Regions from separate parts of the Mycobacterium sp. NGS18 genome, predicted to be linked through region 1. Evidence: riboswitches for the same ligand, from Rfam matches in the RefSeq annotation. Region 1 holds a riboswitch; each other region holds the start of a gene.
The links. Region 1 has a riboswitch for magnesium ahead of AC5Y31_RS20430 (Rv1535 family protein). Riboswitches for the same ligand answer to the same signal wherever they lie in the genome.

Region 1 (5,605 bases):
CCGTTGCACGGCTACAGCTTCGAATCCACCCCGCTGTGGTCGGGGATCTATCTGCTGCCGATGACGGCCGGGTTCCTGTTGGCCGGGCCGGTGGCCGGGTCGCTGTCGGACCGGCACGGCGCCCGGCCGTTCGCGGTCGGCGGCATGGTGCTGATGGCGGCGACGTTCGTGGCGCTGGTCATGCTGCCGGTCGACTTCGACTATCGGATGTTCGCGGCGCTGGTGTTCCTCAACGGGCTGGGCGGTGGGATCTTCACCGCGCCCAACAGCGCCGTGGTCATGTCCAGCGTCCCGGCCGATCAGCGCGGGGCGGCGTCGGGCGTGCGGGCCACGTTCTTCAACGCCGGCACGTCGCTGTCGATCGGCGTCTTCTTCTCGCTGATGGTGATCGGTCTGGCCAACACGCTGCCCGCGGCGATGGGCGCCGGGCTGCAGCAGCAGGGCGTGTCGGCCGCGGTGGCCGACCAGGTGGCCGCCACGCCACCGGTGGGCAGCCTGTTCGCGGCGTTTCTGGGCTACAACCCGATCGCCGAGTTGTTGGGGCCCTCCGGCGCCCTGAACCATCCCGGCGTCGACGCCCAGGCGCTGACCGGGCAGAGCTTCTTCCCCCAGCTCATCTCCGGGCCGTTCCACACCGGGCTGGAGGTGGTGTTCGCCGCCGCCGCGGTGATGATGGTGCTCGGCGCGCTGACCTCCTGGCTGGCGCCGGGGCGGTATGCGATCGAGCCGGTGAATGTGTCCGACCGCGCGGCGGCGTGAATGCTCGCGGCACAAGCGCATTTGGGCAGGTCAGGTGTGTCCGACACGCCCGAAATTCGGGGAGTTGACCCGGGCTCGCGCGTGATGCACTATGGACCACGCAAGCACCTCGTTAGGTGAGGCGTCTGCACGGACACAGGCCACTGACCCCGAACGTCGAAAGACGCCCCGGGTCAGGACAGCTCCTCCCGGCTTAAGGGTTGAGCCCAAGTGGCTTCCAGAGATGGACACGCCGTGCAGTGCCAAAGCTCTGACGAGAGGGGTGCGGTCTCCCGACAGTCGTCGGGGCTGCCTCCACGAGCATGCGGTGAAAACCGGCACGCCAGCGCGTGTCCGCGACCGAGAGGAGGTGAGGGACGAATGAGTTCCGGTGATAGTCCGAGCCGATATCTGACGTCTGTTCCGTCCCCATCCGAACGGTCGCATACCGCCTCCAGCTGAGCAAAAATCCTGAGCTCCTCGCTGGGCGCGTAGCACCGTTACGCGACTAGGAGGCCATCATCATGGTTGCAATCGCTTACACCGACATCACGGCTCCGGCCCCGCGTGTCATCAGCACGCCGACCAAGCTGGACGCCCGCCGGAGCGCGCCCGCCGCGCCTGCCTCAGACCCGGTGGTCGACATGGCCACCCGGCTGCTCAGCGGTCCGCTGAACCAGATGTACGCACTCCTGTGGCGCGTCGGGGTGCTGACCGTCAACAACTGAGGTCGCGCTAGACGTCTTCTAACGCCTCGCCGAGTTGCTCGAGCACGTCGCTGCGGTGGTTGTTGGCCAGAATGTGGCCGGCGGCCACCGCAACGGCAACCGGCCAGTCGATGATCTCGAAGGCGGCCAGCAGCGCCAGCCCCCCGTAGTAGGCCAACTGCTCGGGACGCGGCACCGTCACCTTTCCGACCAGCGGCAACTCGACCGCGAAGCCCTCCGCCTCGCGGATATGGGCCACCGCTTCTTTTTGCGATGTGCTGCGCCGCGGCTTGTCCGCCATCATGAGCCTCCTGGTGGCGACGGGTCGCCGGATGATCGGGCCGCGGCCGTTCCGCGACGAGAGCCGGTGTCCCCATTGTGCACAAGCCGCAGGTGCGGCGCGGGGTGGCCGTTGGACGCCGCGGTGCCGTCCGGCCGGCGCGGCCCCGGAACGATGAACTCTCTGGGCTTGTCCGCGATGTCCTGCCAACCGGACACCAGCTTGGGTACCACGGCCGCACCGACGGTGGCGACCGTCGCCGTACCCAATGCCTGGGCCCAGCCCAGCGGGCCCAGCGGGGTGCAGCCCAGCAGCTGACTGACACCGGGAATGGTGATCAACGTTCCCATCGCGCCGAGCGATCCGACCGCGGTGAGCACCACCAGCGGGTCGTGGGAGTCCAGCAGCGTCTGGCCGAGCTGGGCCGCCACCAGCGACACCAGGGCGACGGTCGACGCCCGCTGCTGTCGCCCGGTGACCGACGCCAGTGCCCAGGCACCGACCGCCGACGACGCCGTGGTCACGCCGCGCACGGCGACCGCGCGCCACAGCGCGTCGGGATCCGGCCCGCGAGCCGCCGACGCGGCGGAGTCACTGAGCTCGCTGACCGCCAGCGCGGTGGCCGGCAGCGCATCGGTGAGCATGTTCACCAGCAGCAGCTGGCGGGCGTTCAACGGCGAGCGGCCGGTGATCGCACTGCCGATGATCGCGAACGCCACCTCGCCGGCGTTGCCGCCCAACAGCACCGCCACCGCTGCCTGCACCCGCTGCCACAGTTCGCGGCCCTCGTCCAGCGCGTCCAGCAGCGCATGCACCCTGCCGCCGACCAGCACCACGTCCGCGGCGGTGCTCGCCGATTCGCTGCCGTGCGCGACGACGGCGAGGCCCACGGTGGCCGCCCGGATCGCGGCCGCGTCATTGGCGCCGTCGCCGACCATCGCCGACACCTTGCCGGTGCGCTCCAGGGTCTGGACGACCTGAACCTTGTTCTCCGGTGACATCCGGGCGAACACCACCTTCTCGGCCACCGCTTGCTCTTGACCCTTGCGCGACAACGCATCCCAGTCGGCGCCGCTGATCACCTGGTCGGCGCTGACGGCCAGGCCCATCTCCCGGGCGATCGCGGTGGCGGTGACCGGGTGGTCGCCGGTGATCAGCCGCACCGGGATCCCGCGGCGGTCCAGCTCGGCCAGCAGATCGGCGGCTTCCGGGCGCGGGGTGTCGGCGATACCCAGCAGGCCGACGAAAGTCAGTCCGGCACCGCAGAATTCGGCGATGTCCTCGGGATCCGGGTCGTCGCCGAGGGCGGCCACCTGTTCGGGGGACAGGTGCCGGCGGGCGACCGCGATCACCCGCAGGCCTTCGCCGGCCATCTCCAGCACAGTTCGGCGGATCGCCGGGTCTCCGCCGCAGGCGGGCCCGACCACCTCGGGGGCGCCCTTGACCGACAGCTCGGCGCCGTCGACCGACGCCGAGTAACTGCGGCCGGACCGGAACGGCAGGTGGGCGACTTCCCCACGATCGGGATCGACCACCTCTGCGGCTACCGCGGCCTCGACGATGGCGGCGTCGGTGGCGTGCACCTGGCGGCCGTTGGTCGCCGGCGCGGCCTGCGCCGCGAACCTCAGTACCTGGTCGGGCGAGTAGCCCGGTGCGGGTTTCACCTCGGTCACCCGCAGCCGGTTCTGGCTCAGCGTCCCGGTCTTGTCGAAGCACACCACGTCGACGCGGCCCAGCGCCTCGACCGAACGTGGAACCCGCACCAGCACACCGGATTTGGTCAATCGGCGCGCCGACGCCTGCTGGGCGAGGGTCGCCACCAGCGGCAGCCCTTCCGGGATCGCCGCGACGGCGATCGCGATGCCGGAGGCCACCGACTGGCGCAGCCCGGTGCGCCGGAGCATGCCCAGCCCGGTCACCAGCGCACCGCCGGCCAGGCTGATCCGCCACGCCTTGCTGGTCAGCAGGCTCAGCTGGTGCTGCAGGCCGACCGCGGACTGCTCACCGGCGACCAGGTCGGCGGCCCGGCGACTGTAGGTGTCGGCGCCGGCCGCGGTCACCAGCGCCAGCGCCGTGCCGGTGATGACGGTGGTGCCGGCGTAGACCATGCACTCGCGGTCGGCCAGATCCGCGCCGGGGGTGGCCTCGACCTGCTTGACCACCGACAGGGATTCGCCGGTCAGCGAGGACTCGTCGACTTCCAGGTCGTCGGCGTCGATCAGGCGGCCGTCGGCGGGCACCACCTCGTGGGACCGGACCTCGATCAGCTCGCCGGGGCGCAGTTCTTCGGCGTTCACGTCGCAGTAGGTCCGGTCGTCGGCCGTGGCGCCCAGGATCACCTTGCGGGCCGGGGCCACCTGCTCATTGAGCAGGACGTTGAGCCGGCGTTCGGCCACCAGTCGCTGCGCGGCGGCCAGCACCGCGTTGCCGCTGACCACCGAGCCGACCAGGATCGCGTCGACCGGTGAGCCCAGCACCGCGCTGGCCGCGGCCCCCAGCGCCAGCACCGGGGTGATCGGGTCGGACAGTTCACTGCGCACCGCCTGGGCGAACTGCCAGAACAGTTTCGGCGGTGCGGTGCGCTGGGCGCCGCGGCGGGCCAGGTCGACGGCCGCCAGTGCGGCCGCCGCCGCGGGTGCGTGGTGGCTCTCGGTCGGCATCTCCTGGTCCGGCGGCGGAAGCACCGCCCGCACCTGATCGATCGACATGGCGTGCCACTCGTGCACCGCGGCCGGCCGCGGCATCGCGGCGTCCACCGCGCGCCGGGCCAGCCAGTAACCGGAAAGCGCGCCGGCCGCGGCGCCGGTGGTCACCGGACCGGGACCGCGGCCACGCACCCCGGGCAGCATCAGCAGCGCACCCAATGTCGAAGCGCCGGTGGCGATCTCGACACCACGGCGACTGGCGGAGCGGGCCGCCGGCAACGCGTGCAGCATCCGCCACGCCGCGGCCAGGTCGGTCAGCAACACGTCGGCGCACCACGGCGGGCTGCCCTGCCCCGCCAGCATGCCCAGTGCCACGTCGGCCGCGGCGAGCGCGTCGACCGCGGCCGTCGAGAGCACCGCAACGTCGTGACCGTCGGCTTGGTAGGCCCTCGCCGCAGCCGCCAGCGCCTCATCGATGGATGCGCCGTCCAGCGGACGGATCTCATCGAAGATCGGCCGCAGCTCGCCGAGCGCATCCACCTCGACCGAGATCACCTCGACGTCGGCGCGCCTGGCCTCGGTGACCACCGCGGCGGCCAGCGGCAGCAGCGCGGGCTGGAATGACGCCTGCACGCCGGCGCGCGGACCGATCCGGTGCCAGCCCGGGGTGAGTTCGGGATCGCCCAGCCGGGCCAGAGCCTGCGCCCACACGGCGCGCAGCTCGTCGTCGTCGGCGCCGCGCACCTGCATCACCCGCAGGTTCTCGCCGCACAGCACCCGCGGGTCGATGATCACGGTGTCGATCCGGTCGAGCTCACGCAGGCTGCCTGGCCGCAGCACCACCACGCCGTGCTGGTCGGCCAGGCCGCGGCCCAGAGTCGCGGCGAACGACTCGCGCGCGGTGCGGGTGCCCTTCGGGGCGGTCACCGCCGCAGCGGTGCCGGCCAGGTCGGGACTGCGGGTCACCGCGCCGATCACGCCGGCCCCGACGGCTTGCGCAACGGCGCTGCGGGTCAGATGGCGTTCGACCGGACCCGGCGGCCGCGGCACCGGCCGGGGCGGGATGGCCACCGGCGGGTGGTCGGCGTAGTCGGCGAGTTCGGGTTCGCGCCGGCGCCAGGCCCGCGCCGCGGCGAGTTCCTCCCCGGCGCGCATCGCCTCCATCGACACGTCCACCGCCAGCGCGGTGGGTGCTTGGTTGAGGGTGTGCACGGCCGCGCCGGCCAGCGATAGCA
Region 2 (5,605 bases), on a different contig from region 1:
AGGTGTGCAGCTCATCGACTTCGCCGACCGGCTGGTTCAGCCAGAGCAGATCAAAGCGGCCGGCTTCGCCGGAGCCCTGGTCTATGTTTCGGAGCTGCGGCCGGGCGCCACTTTCGATTTCAAGCCGGTCACCCGCGACTATGCAGACCGGCTCCGAGCCGCCGGCCTGCAGGTCGTCAGCTGCTACCAGTACGGCAAACCCGGATGGGCGAACTCCCCGTCGGACTTCACCGGCGGCTACGACGGGGGAGTGGCCGACGCCCGCACCGCGCTCCGGCTGCACAACGCCGCCGGAGGCCCCGACTCAGCGCCGATCTTCTTCAGTGTCGACGAAGACATCGACGCCAAGGCATGGAAAGGCCAAGCGGTGCAGTGGTTTCGCGGCATCAACTCGGTGTTGGGCGCGGCGCGCACGGGAATCTACGGCGGCGCCCGCCAGCTCGGGTGGGCGATCGCCGATGGTGTCATCGGGCACTCGACCAGCCCGGGCCACCGGTGGGCATGGCAGACCAAGGCGTGGTCGGGCGGTGATCGCGAACCGGCGGCCGTGCTCTTCCAGCGAGAAGTCGTCACCGCAACCGACCCGGGCTTCATGATCGACGACATCCACGTCGACGTGGATGACGTCCTGGCACCCGACTTCGGCCAGTGGGATCGGTTTCGCTGATCATGAGTGACAAGCCCTGGGACGTAGCGCGGGTGGCGCGCTGGTCCGGCACGGTCGGATTCATCGTTCCCGCGCTCACGCTGGTGGTGTATCCGATCTGGTCGTTCCCGGGTACCCAGACGCTGGCCACCGACGTGGCGCAGTGGACCGTGGTTCACCACGATCGACTGGTCGTGACGATGCTGCTCAATACGGTCGGCGTGACGATCTGGCTGGTGTTCGGTGCGGCGGTGTGGACGTATCTGCGTGACCGCCTTCCGGTGCGCTCGATGCTTCCACTGTGCTTCGCCGCCGGTTTCGTCGGCTGCGTGACGCTGCTGCTGAGCGGCTTCACCGCGTTCGATCTGCTGCTCTATCGGCAGAACCACAGCCCGGAGATAGCGGGACTGCTCTACGACCTGGCCTTTGGGCTGCTGGCCATGTCGGGAATGCCCACCGTGGTGGCGCTGGGGGCATTCGCCGTCGCGGTGTATACCCACCGGGTGCTGCCGCGGTACACCGCCCACCTCGCGCTGGCCGCCGCCGTGGTGCATCCGCTGCTCCTGCTGGCGTTCATCGTCGACGACGGACCGCTGTCGCTGGAGGGTTTTTCGATCACCGGGATGCCGGGCTTGTTGTTCGCCTGGATTCTCGGCACAGCGCTGGCGATGCCACGCAGGCCATAGTGACCAAGGCGGCCATATCGCCTCCGCTGCGCACGCCAGAGCCGCTCCGATGTAGCTACCCGACCACGACCGGACGCGGCATCACGGTGGGTTTGACGCCATAGCGCGGCGTGCCGAGCCCGAAGCTGCCGCTACGTCCGCCACCAGGCATCGGCGGCGGCATGGCGGTCATTGCCCTGCTCTCCGGGGCGACCGTCCAGCCACTGCCCGTTCCGGCCGTCGGCGCAGCTGCCGGGACGGCGGTCGCCCAGTTCGCTGGTGCGGACAAGGATCCGACCAGGGTTGCTCGGCCCACTCCGGCCGACACCGTCGAGCCTGTGCCGCCGACCGCAGCTCCGGCAGCGCGGCCGGCGGCCTCGGTCGACGCCAATGTCATACCTGGCGCGGAGCTGAGCCCGCCCCCAGTGAGGGCGGCTGTGCCGCCCTCCATCCCGCGGGCCAAAAACCCGAGCGTGGCCAGACCCGCGAAGCCCTCGAGGTTCCCGCCCGGGTCGAAGATCCCGGTTGCGGCGATCGTGTTCCACAGCTGCGCGTTGATATTCAGGCCCGAGCCGTCGTCATGGCCCCAGGTTCCGTCGAAGAGGCCGTCGAAGAACTTCGTCCAATGCCAATCCGGGTCCGTCGGCCTCGTGCCCTCGGCCGGCGACGCCATGCTGCGCAGTGCGCCGGGCACCTGGTCGTGCGCACCGGTGTCGGCGGGCAGGGCGCCCGAACTGCCCTGCTCTTCCGGACTGGTGGTCTCCGGCGCTACCGCGAACGGGATCAATTGGGTGGCAGTGGCTGAAGCGGCGGCGTAGCTGTACATCGCGACGGCGTCCTGCGCCCACATCTGCGCGTAGCGGGCTTCGGTCGCCGCGATCGCCGGCGTGTTCTGCCCCAAAGCGTTGGTCTTGACCAATGCCGCCAACATCACCCGATTGTCCGCGATCGCCGGCGGCGGCACCGTCATGGCGTAGGCCGACGCGTAGGCGTCGGCGGCGGCGTAGGCCTGTGCCGCGGTCTGCTCTGCTTGTTCGGCGGTGACGCTCATCCAGCTGATGTAGGGCTCGGCGGCCGCAGTCATCGCCGACGCCGACGGACCCCACCAGCCTTGGCTGACCAGACTCGCTACCGCCCATTCGAAAGATATCGCCGCAGAACGCAATTCCGCAGCCAGTAGGTTCCAGGCCCCTGCGGCGGACAGCAGCGGCCCGGCACCGGGACCGGCGTACATGCGGGCGGAATTGATTTCCGGGGGAACTGCTCCGTAATCCATCATCAGAACACCTTTCACCAGATCGAGATGACGTTGGCAGCGTCGGTCGCTGCATAGGACTGCGCGCTGCGCTGCAGCGTGGTCACGAACATCTCGTGCACCACTGCGGCACGCTTGCTGATCGCCTGGTACGTCTGTGCATGTCGGGCGAATTGTGCGGCGGTCAGGGCAGAGACCTCGTCGGCGGCCGCCGGGACCACCCCGGTCGTCGGGCCGGCGGCAGCCACGCTCTGCGCGGCCACGGCGTCGCCGATGCCGCGCAGATCGGCCGCTGTAGCGGTCAGCTCGTCGGGAAGTGCGGACACGAAAGACATCAAAACTCCTTTAAGAATCGCGAATTGCAATGCCGCGTGGCGAGATTCGCGCGCGGAAGACGCGCTCAGGCCAGTGGGCGGACAGCGCGGGAGGGGGAGGGGCCAACCGATTCAGAAAGCGAAAGCGGCGCCGCGAACGGGTTCGAACGAAGTGATCGCCGAACTCGGATAAGGACTATCGCTCGGACTCAATGTCGCTCTCACCTCCTCACGGCCAGGGCACACGGGGATGCCGGCACGGCGTGCACATCAGGGAGAGCCGGGCCGACAGAACAGCCGGGCGGCACCCCTCTCGTCAGAGTTTCAGCACTGCACGGCGTATCCGGCCAGAATCCGGAAGCCACTTGGGCTCAACCCTTAAGCCGGGAGGAGCTGTCCTGACCCTGGGCGTCTCTCGACGTTGGAGGTCAGTGGCCTGTATCCGTACAGACGCCTCGCCTAACGAGGTGCGTTCGCCGCCATGGTGGCAGCAACGGTGGGCGGAGTCAACTCGACCGGCGTGCCGCTCCTGTCGCACCGGCGCGATCGCGACGCGGAAATCGGCTGGAAGTCAGCGCATTTCGCAGAGAAACGTCACGCGAGGCCGACGCGGACGCCGGTCCGATGCAGTGACAGTCGAAATACGCTGGCTGTCAGCTGCATTCATCACGGCAGGGTTGTCTGTGAGAGGCGCGCCGTTGAGTCAGCGTAGAACTCGCTGTGCGCGGCGTGGCAGTGCGCTATGCGCCGGTAACGGGCAGCCGGGCGTCCCGCCAGGGCGCCAACAGCAGCTCGCAGGCGCGGCGCATGTCGGCCTCGGCCTGCGCGGGTGTGGTCTCGCCCATCACCGCCCACGACAGGATGCCGTAGGCGCACTGCTCGACCAGCAGCGCGAGCTGGGTGTCCTCCGCCGTCGGCTCAGTGATCCCGGCAACGGACACGATGGTGCCGCGCAGGTTGAAGTCGCCGCTGGCGGCGGACTCCGCCCGCCGGGCGTTGACCGAGGTGATCATCGCCCGGGCCAGCAGCGGCCGGGCCAGCATGCCGCGGCAGACGCCGGCCATGAGTTCGGTGACATCGGCGGCCGGACACCTCGTGGGCGGCCCGGGTGGTTTGACGGCGCGGGTGTAGTGCAGCAGCAGTGCCGAGAACAGATGATGCTTCGTCGGGTAGTAGCGGTAGACCGTGGTGATCGATACCGCCGATTGGTCCGCCACGTCCTGCATCCGGACGCCTTCCAGCCCGTCGCGGGCACCGAGCCGGGCAGCGGTGGCAAGGATCCGGTCGCAGCGCTGCCGCTGCGCGGCTGTCCGGGGAGTTGCCGGCTCGCGGTCACTCGGGGGCCGGGGCATCGGGGCCTCGCGCCGCAGACGGCGTGCCGCGCAGCAGCTTCTGCATCATCCGGTGGGAAGTGAGGACGGCTTCGGCCCGATCCGATCCGGCGTGTAGTGCCGGGTTGTCGGCGTGGGCAGCGACGACGTGCACCGGGCCGTGGGGGAGCTGCATGAGACCTTCACGGGCCACGTCCGCGGGATCGGACACCCGCATCCCGGGAATGTCGAAGTTCAGCCCGACCCGCTGCATGGCCGGGGTCTTGGTGACGCCGAGCACGAGTTCGAGAACGTGCACGTTGTACTGACGCAGTTCCAGCCACAGGCCCTCGGCATAGATCCGGGTGAACGCTTTCACGCCGCCGTACACGGTGTGCCGCGCCGAGCCCAGATAACCGGTGAGCGAGCCGATCAGCAGTACGCCGCCGCGGCGCCGAGCGCGCATCGAGCCGGCGAAGTGATAGATCAGCGCCAGCGGCGTCGTCACGTTCAGATCGATCACCTGGTGGAAGGCTGCCAGGTCGCCGTCGAGGAACTCCGCGCTGTGGGTGTTGGCGCCCGCGTTGTAGATCAGCAGCCCGACCTCGAGATCCACTGTGACCGCAATGATCTGCGCGACGCTGTCGGCCCGCGACAGATCCAGGGCCAGTTCGCGGACGTCCACGCCGAGCTCCCGGCAGCGATCAGCGGTGTCGCGCAGCGGTGCCGGCTTGCGCGCGATCAGGACCAGGTTGATCCCCGCACGGGCCAGCAACAGGGCGAACTCCGCACCGACGCCTTCGGAGCCTCCTGCGATCACTGCCCAGGGCCCGTACTGCGGCCCCCAGTCCGGGTGGTCACCGCTGGACAACAGCTGCCTCCATAACTAAAATTCACTTTAGTTTATCCCGAGGTTACCCCAGCCACGCGGCGCAAGGAAAGTGCATGAAACCAGTGCGGTACGACGCCCCGCGGGCCCGTTGATGCGCGTCGGCCTCTTCACACCGGTCGTCATCCAGGTCCCCGGCACGGCGTCCGACTGGGAAGCCGGCGGCAGCATCGAGGACGTCGCCGAGATAGCCGCTGCCGCTGATGAACTGGGGTTCGCCCATCTCACCTGCTCCGAGCACGTCGCCGTACCGGTCGAAGTGGCCGCCGTCCGCGGCGCGACCTATTGGGACCCGTTGGCCACCTTGGCTTTTCTGGCCGCGCGAACATCGCGGATTCGGCTGGTGACGTCGGTGGTGGTGCTGGGCTACCACCATCCCCTGGAGATCGCCAAGCGCTACGGGACCCTGGGTCGGATCAGCGGCGGCCGGCTCACCCTCGGCGTGGGGGTCGGTTCGCTGCGCGAGGACTTCGACCTGCTCGGCTGCGAGTGGGAGGATCGCGGGCCCCCGCGCCGACGACGCGAT
Region 3 (5,605 bases), on a different contig from region 1:
AGGCATCCCTGGCCCGGTAGGACCCGCGTTCGAGGTCTTCCAGCTTGCGGGCGGCAGTCCATTCCAGGGTCAGCAGCAGCAGGAAGAACGGGATGGCGAACAGCACCGGGTCGCGCATCGGCGCGGGCAACACCGACCACACACCAGCGATCCAATCCACCGTGCTCACCTCCGCCTCGATGCCAGCCTAGGCTGCCCTGCCGGTGCTTATTCCGGCGACAGCGACGCCGGGTCCTCGGAGTGCCAGTGCACCGCGTAGACGCCCGGCTGCAGCGACAATTCGCCGACCAGGCGCTCGAGGCGGTCCGGCGCCCTGCTGTCCGCGAGCATGGACGCGGTGAGCGCGATGTTGTCCTCGGCGTCCTTGCCGGTGTGGATCCCGCGCAGCACCAAGTCGTTGCCGGCGGTGTGCTGCACGATCTGGGCGCGCAGGTACTTCTCGGACTTGGGCCGGCAGATCACCTGCACCTGGTAGGGCGACTGCGGTTCGTCCTCCTCGATGTGCTGATCGCGGTCGATGAGCCGGCCCAGCGGTCGCAGCAACAGGTGGGTGCCGACGATCGCGCCGGTGCCGATCACTGCGAACAGCAGGTTCCCGGCCGCCGCCAGCACTCCGACGGCAGCCGAGCACCACAGCGTGGCCGCGGTGTTCAAGCCGCGGACATTGAACCCTTCCCGCAGGATCACTCCGCCGCCGAGGAACCCCACCCCGGACACCACATAGGACGCGACCCGGGTGGAGCTGGTGTCCCCGGCGGTGACGCCGTACAGCACGAACAGCGTTGCACCGGCGGCCACCAGCGCGTTGGTGCGCAACCCCGCCATCCTGGCCCGCCACTGGCGTTCCAGCCCGATCAGCGCGCCGCAGCCCAAGCCGACGGCCAGTCGCAGCGTGAACTCGGCGACGCTCAGCGTCTGCATGAGCTAAACCCTGTCACAGGCCCTAGCCGGCGACTACCGGCCGACCCATCACGGTGGGCTTGAAGCCGTACCGCGGAGCGGCGAAACCGTAGTTGCGGCCCTGCCCGGCGCCGGCCAACGGCACGCCCGGCATACCGGCCGCGCCGGCCTCCGGCGCGTGCGCGGCAACCGTCCAACCGGTGGCGGCCACGGCGCTGCCCGGGGCTGCGGTAGCCGGGATGGACGCCGCCCACGACGGCGGCACCGACAGCGCGCCGACCGTGGACGCGTGGCCCATGGTCGCCGAGGCGGTGCCCAGGCCGCCCAGCCCGGCACCCAGGCCGTGCATTCCGGTGCCGAGTCCGCCGAACCCGCCGAACATCGGCGTGAACGGGTCGATGGCGCCCAAGCCCAGCGGGTCACCCGCGGCGATGGCAGCACCGCGTACCACCGCCATGTCGGCGGCGAAGTTGGAGATCCCGGCCGCACCCATCGGGGAAAACGAGCTGCTCATCAGGTTGGTCAGCGCGTTGCCCAGGTCGCCCGCACTGATGCCTTCGCCTCCGGTGACCGGCGGCGTGGGCGGCTGCACCGGCGCGGCAAGGGACTGCAGCGTCTGCGGCGTGTTCGTAATCGCCTGGGACAGTGTGGATTGCGCATTCGACGACGCCGCGTTACCGGCGGCTTGGGCGACCGCGGCCTGCTGAGCGCCCTGCGACGACGGGTCGGCGACCTCGCGCGGCGAGCTGAACGGTGTCACCTTGGTGGCCGCCGCCGACGCGGCCGCGTAGCCGTACATCGCGGCGGCGTCCTGGGCCCACATCTGGCCGTAGTGGGCCTCGGTGGCCGCGATCGCCGCGGCGTTCTGGCCCAGAAAGTTGGTGGCCACCAACGTCGCGAGCTGGCTGCGGTTCGCCACGATGAGCGGCGGCGGAACCGTCATCGCGTAGGCCGCATCGAATGCCGCGGCTGCCGCCTTGGCCTGTGCCGCAGCCTGTTCCGCCTGAATGGTGGTGGTGCCCATCCAAGCCGCGTAGGGCGCCGCCGCGGCGGCCATCGCGTTGGACGCCGGGCCCATCCAACCCTCGCTGACGAGTCCGTTGATGACCGACTGGTAGGCCGCCTCGGCCGCGGCGAGCTCGGCGGCCATCTTGTCCCAGGCCCCCGCGGCGGCCATCATCGGCCCCGAGCCGGGGCCGGTGTAGATACGAGCTGAGTTGATTTCCGGCGGGAATGCTCCGAAGTCCATGGCATTGCTCCTTTTTGATCGGTGGTTTTTGTCCAGATCGCTGGGCGGTCTTGGCGGGTGTGCAGGCACGGTCGATGGCCCGATGGCGGGCAGCCGGTCATGGCGACATGCCGGAGCTGGGCACGTCGGGAGAATCGCTGCTCGGCGGAAAGACCGAGCTGTCAAGCGATTTCAGGACATGGCGAAGCCTGGCGCTCTCCGCGAACGGAAGGCACGCCAGTCGACGAATTCAGCGCCGGTGCGAATCAGAGGGTGAAAGCGGTACCGAGAGCGAAGGAGACGACCATCGATCTCGGATAGGAACTATCACTCGGACTCAATGTCGCTCTCACCTCCTCTCGGCCAGGGCACGCGCGGGTGCCTGCACGTATGCACACAGAGGTGAATGCGCCCGGCCAGACAGCCGGGCTCCGCACCCCTCTCGTCAGAGCTTCGGCACTGCACGGCGTGTCCTGACCTGCGCAAATTATGCAGGTCCGGAAGCCACTTGGGCTCAACCCTTAATCCGGGAGGAGCTGTCCTGACCCGGGGCGTCTTTCGACGTTCGGGGTCAGTGGCCTGTATCCGTGCAGACGCCTCACCTAACGAGGTGCTTGCCTCACCATAGTGCACCAGGTCGCTGGCAGGGTCAATCGGCCACGGCGCGTCGTCGATCACTTCACGACCACCGGTCCGCGCCGGCACCGAAAACGCTTGTCGTCGAAGCGGAATTAGCGCCCGCGTCAACCCGGTTGTCGATCCGGCCCGGTGGCGTTCTGGCCGTCGCGGTTGACGTGTACGGCGTGCACCCCGGGTTGTTCGGCCAGTTCCTCGAGCAGGCTGTCGAGGCGGCTGGGGTCGACGTGCCAGTGCTGCACCTCAGTCGTGCCGGCCAGCTCGGTGACCAGGCGTTCCAGCCGGCTCTGCGCATGGCCGTTCATCGCCGCGGCGGGACGACTCCGCGGTGCGGCGCCGGTGAGCGCCTGTCCGGCCAGACTCGCCATCGCCAGGTCACCGAACACCCCGGTGGGGATTGCGGCGGCCGGCGCCGCCGCCGACGCGGCAGCCGGCAAGGCGGTGGCCGCCAGCTTGGCCACCGGCGCGGTCGTCACCCAGTTCGGCGGGACACTGAGTCTGCCGATCGTGCCCGCGCGGCCCGCGCCGGCCGAAACCGATGCGGAGCGCAGCGGTGCGGATGCTTCGGCGGCCAGCATCGTTGCGCCGGAACCGAACCCGGCCCGGCCGCCGGTGGCCGCGGCGATGTCGAGGTCGATCGTGAGATTGCGGGAGTACTGGATCAGGCCGTACAGCACCGTCTTGATCGCGTCGTTGAACGGCACAATGCTCTTCGGCAGGATCTCGAAGTAGGAGACCAGCTGCGACAGGGTCGGTGCGGCCGGTGGCGCCGCTTGCGCGGAAGCGAGCCCGTTCAGCGCCTGCGGTAGCGCGGCGATCAACTGCGACAGCTGAGTGTGTCCGCTGCCGGCGGTGGCCGCGGCCACCTGCCCGCTCACGCCGGAGGGGTCGGTGGTGGCCGGCGGTTCGGTGAACGGGGCCAGCGCGGCCGCCGCCGCCGACTGCGCCGCGTAGCCATACATCGCGAGCGCATCCTGCACCCATAGCTGGGCGTATTCGGCGTCCAGCGTCGCGATCGCCGCGCTGTTCTGTCCGAGCACGTTCGTCGCGACGAGCGTCGCCTGCGCGCTGCGGTTCGCCGCGATCACTGGCGGCGGAGCAACGGCCGCATAGGCCTGATCGAAAGCGGCTGCGGCCGCGGTGGCTCGGGCGGCGGTCTGCTCGGCCTGTGCCGCGGTCGCGTGCAGCCAGGTCACGTACGGCGTGACGGCGGCGGCCATCGCCTCCGAGGCCGGTCCGAGCCACGCCTGGTCGCTGAGGGCCGCCAGCACCGACTGGTAGGTCTCGGCGGTCGAACCGGTTTCGGCGGCCAGGCGGCCCCACGCCGTCGCCGCGGCCACCATCGGCCCCGATCCCGGTCCGGAATACAGTCGCCCGGAATTGACTTCCGGTGGCAGTGCTGCGAAATCCATGGCGATCACTCCCGGCCCGGCGGGGGGCCGGTGTCCGGTTCGCCGGTATCGAAGTAGATCTCGTGCACACCGGGCTGCCCGGACACCTCACTCAGCAGGGTTTTGAGCTCGCCCGGCTCGACATGCCAGTGTCGTACCTCGCTGATTCCGGTGAGCCGGCCGACGATTCGCTCGCCGTGCGCGTCCGGCCGGTCGCCACGTTTGCGCCGGCCGGCGCGCCCGGCGGCCACACCGGCCAGACCGGCCTCAGCCATGCCCGCGCCGCGTCCTGCGGGTGCGGCCGCGGCGGCCGCCGATGCGGTGGGCGCCGCAATTACGGTGCTGGTGGCCTCGGGCACCGCGTCGGTCCAGGACGGCGGGACCGCAAGCTTGCCCACCACGCCCGCGTTCCCGGTGCGCGCGGCCACCATCGGCCGGGCACCTCCGGCCGGAGCCGCCGCTTCAGCGCTGCCCGATACCTGTGCACCGGAACCGAACCCGGCCCTGCCGCCGGTCGCCTGGGAGAAGTCGAGGTCGGTGTTGAGATTGCGCGCATACTGCCCCATGCCGTAGAGCACCGATATGTTGGAGTCGTTGGCGGGCAGGATCGTTCGCGCCAACGTCTCGATGTAGGAGGCGGCCTGCGACACCGGGTCGGTGCTCTGCGCCGAGGCCAGCGCTCCGAGCGGAGAGGCCGGGGCACCTCCGGAGCCGGAGAGCCCGCGCAATGCCTTCGGTATGGCGTTCAGCAGCTGGGTCAGCTGGTCGCCGGTACCAGCGCCGTGTCCGGCCGATCCCTTGGTCACCGGGGGCGGCGCGGTGAACGGCTGCACCGCCGACGCGGCCGCCGAGCGCGCCGCGTAGCCGTACATCGCCATCGCGTCCTGTAACCACATGTGGTTGTACTCGGCCTCGGTCGCTGCGATCGCTGGCGTGTTCTGCCCGACCACGTTGCCGGCAACCAGGCTCGCCAGCAGGCTGCGGTTGGCGGCGATCGCCGCGGGCGCCACCATCGCGGCGAACGCCTGCTCGAAATCGCTGACCGCCAGCATCATTCGGCTCGCGGTGTGCTCTGCCGCCGTTGCGGTGGCGCCCAGCCAGTTCGCATAGGGCGTCGCGGCGGCCGCCATGGACTGCGACGCCGGCCCGAACCAGCTCTGCCCGGTGAGCTCGGCGATCACCGTCTGATAGGCCGAGGCCACCGCGTTGAGTTCGCCGGCCAGTCCCCGCCAGGCGCCGGCCGCGGCCAGCATCGAACCGGTGCCGGGGCCGGCATACATGCGCGCGGAGTTCAGCTCCGGGGGCAGGGCTCCGAAGTCCATGCCGAGCACGGCTCAGTCCTCCGCCGACGGTGGGATGACGATGATGGTCGCCTTGCTCGGCTTATTGGGCTTGCTCGCCGCCGCCAGGCCGGTCGCCCCGCCCACGTCGCGACCGGCGGCTCCCCCGC

Region 2: another riboswitch for magnesium. It lies ahead of AC5Y31_RS20890 (PE family protein); the one in region 1 lies ahead of AC5Y31_RS20430 (Rv1535 family protein).
Region 3: another riboswitch for magnesium. It lies ahead of AC5Y31_RS21265 (PPE family protein); the one in region 1 lies ahead of AC5Y31_RS20430 (Rv1535 family protein).

What each region holds. Positions count from the first base shown of each region.
Region 1 is NZ_JCALEC010000016.1:2,070-7,674, reverse strand. It holds gene AC5Y31_RS20435 (MFS transporter) at 1-759, shown strand, start outside; M-box (ykoK) riboswitch at 861-1,028, shown strand; gene AC5Y31_RS20430 (Rv1535 family protein) at 1,263-1,466, shown strand; gene AC5Y31_RS20425 (hypothetical protein) at 1,474-1,749, opposite strand; gene AC5Y31_RS20420 (cation-translocating P-type ATPase) at 1,746-5,605, opposite strand, start outside.
Region 2 is NZ_JCALEC010000018.1:6,298-11,902, reverse strand. It holds gene AC5Y31_RS20905 (DUF1906 domain-containing protein) at 1-667, shown strand, start outside; gene AC5Y31_RS20900 (hypothetical protein) at 670-1,332, shown strand; gene AC5Y31_RS20895 (PPE family protein) at 1,388-2,587, opposite strand; gene AC5Y31_RS20890 (PE family protein) at 2,602-2,901, opposite strand; M-box (ykoK) riboswitch at 3,182-3,354, opposite strand; gene AC5Y31_RS20885 (TetR/AcrR family transcriptional regulator) at 3,621-4,232, opposite strand; gene AC5Y31_RS20880 (SDR family NAD(P)-dependent oxidoreductase) at 4,213-5,061, opposite strand; partial or broken gene AC5Y31_RS20875 (LLM class F420-dependent oxidoreductase) at 5,174-5,605, shown strand, end outside.
Region 3 is NZ_JCALEC010000019.1:38,452-44,056, forward strand. It holds gene AC5Y31_RS21255 (sterol desaturase family protein) at 1-160, opposite strand, end outside; gene AC5Y31_RS21260 (MgtC/SapB family protein) at 208-921, opposite strand; gene AC5Y31_RS21265 (PPE family protein) at 944-2,149, opposite strand; M-box (ykoK) riboswitch at 2,559-2,745, opposite strand; gene AC5Y31_RS21270 (PPE family protein) at 2,872-4,176, opposite strand; gene AC5Y31_RS21275 (PPE family protein) at 4,182-5,477, opposite strand; gene AC5Y31_RS21280 (PPE family protein) at 5,490-5,605, opposite strand, start outside.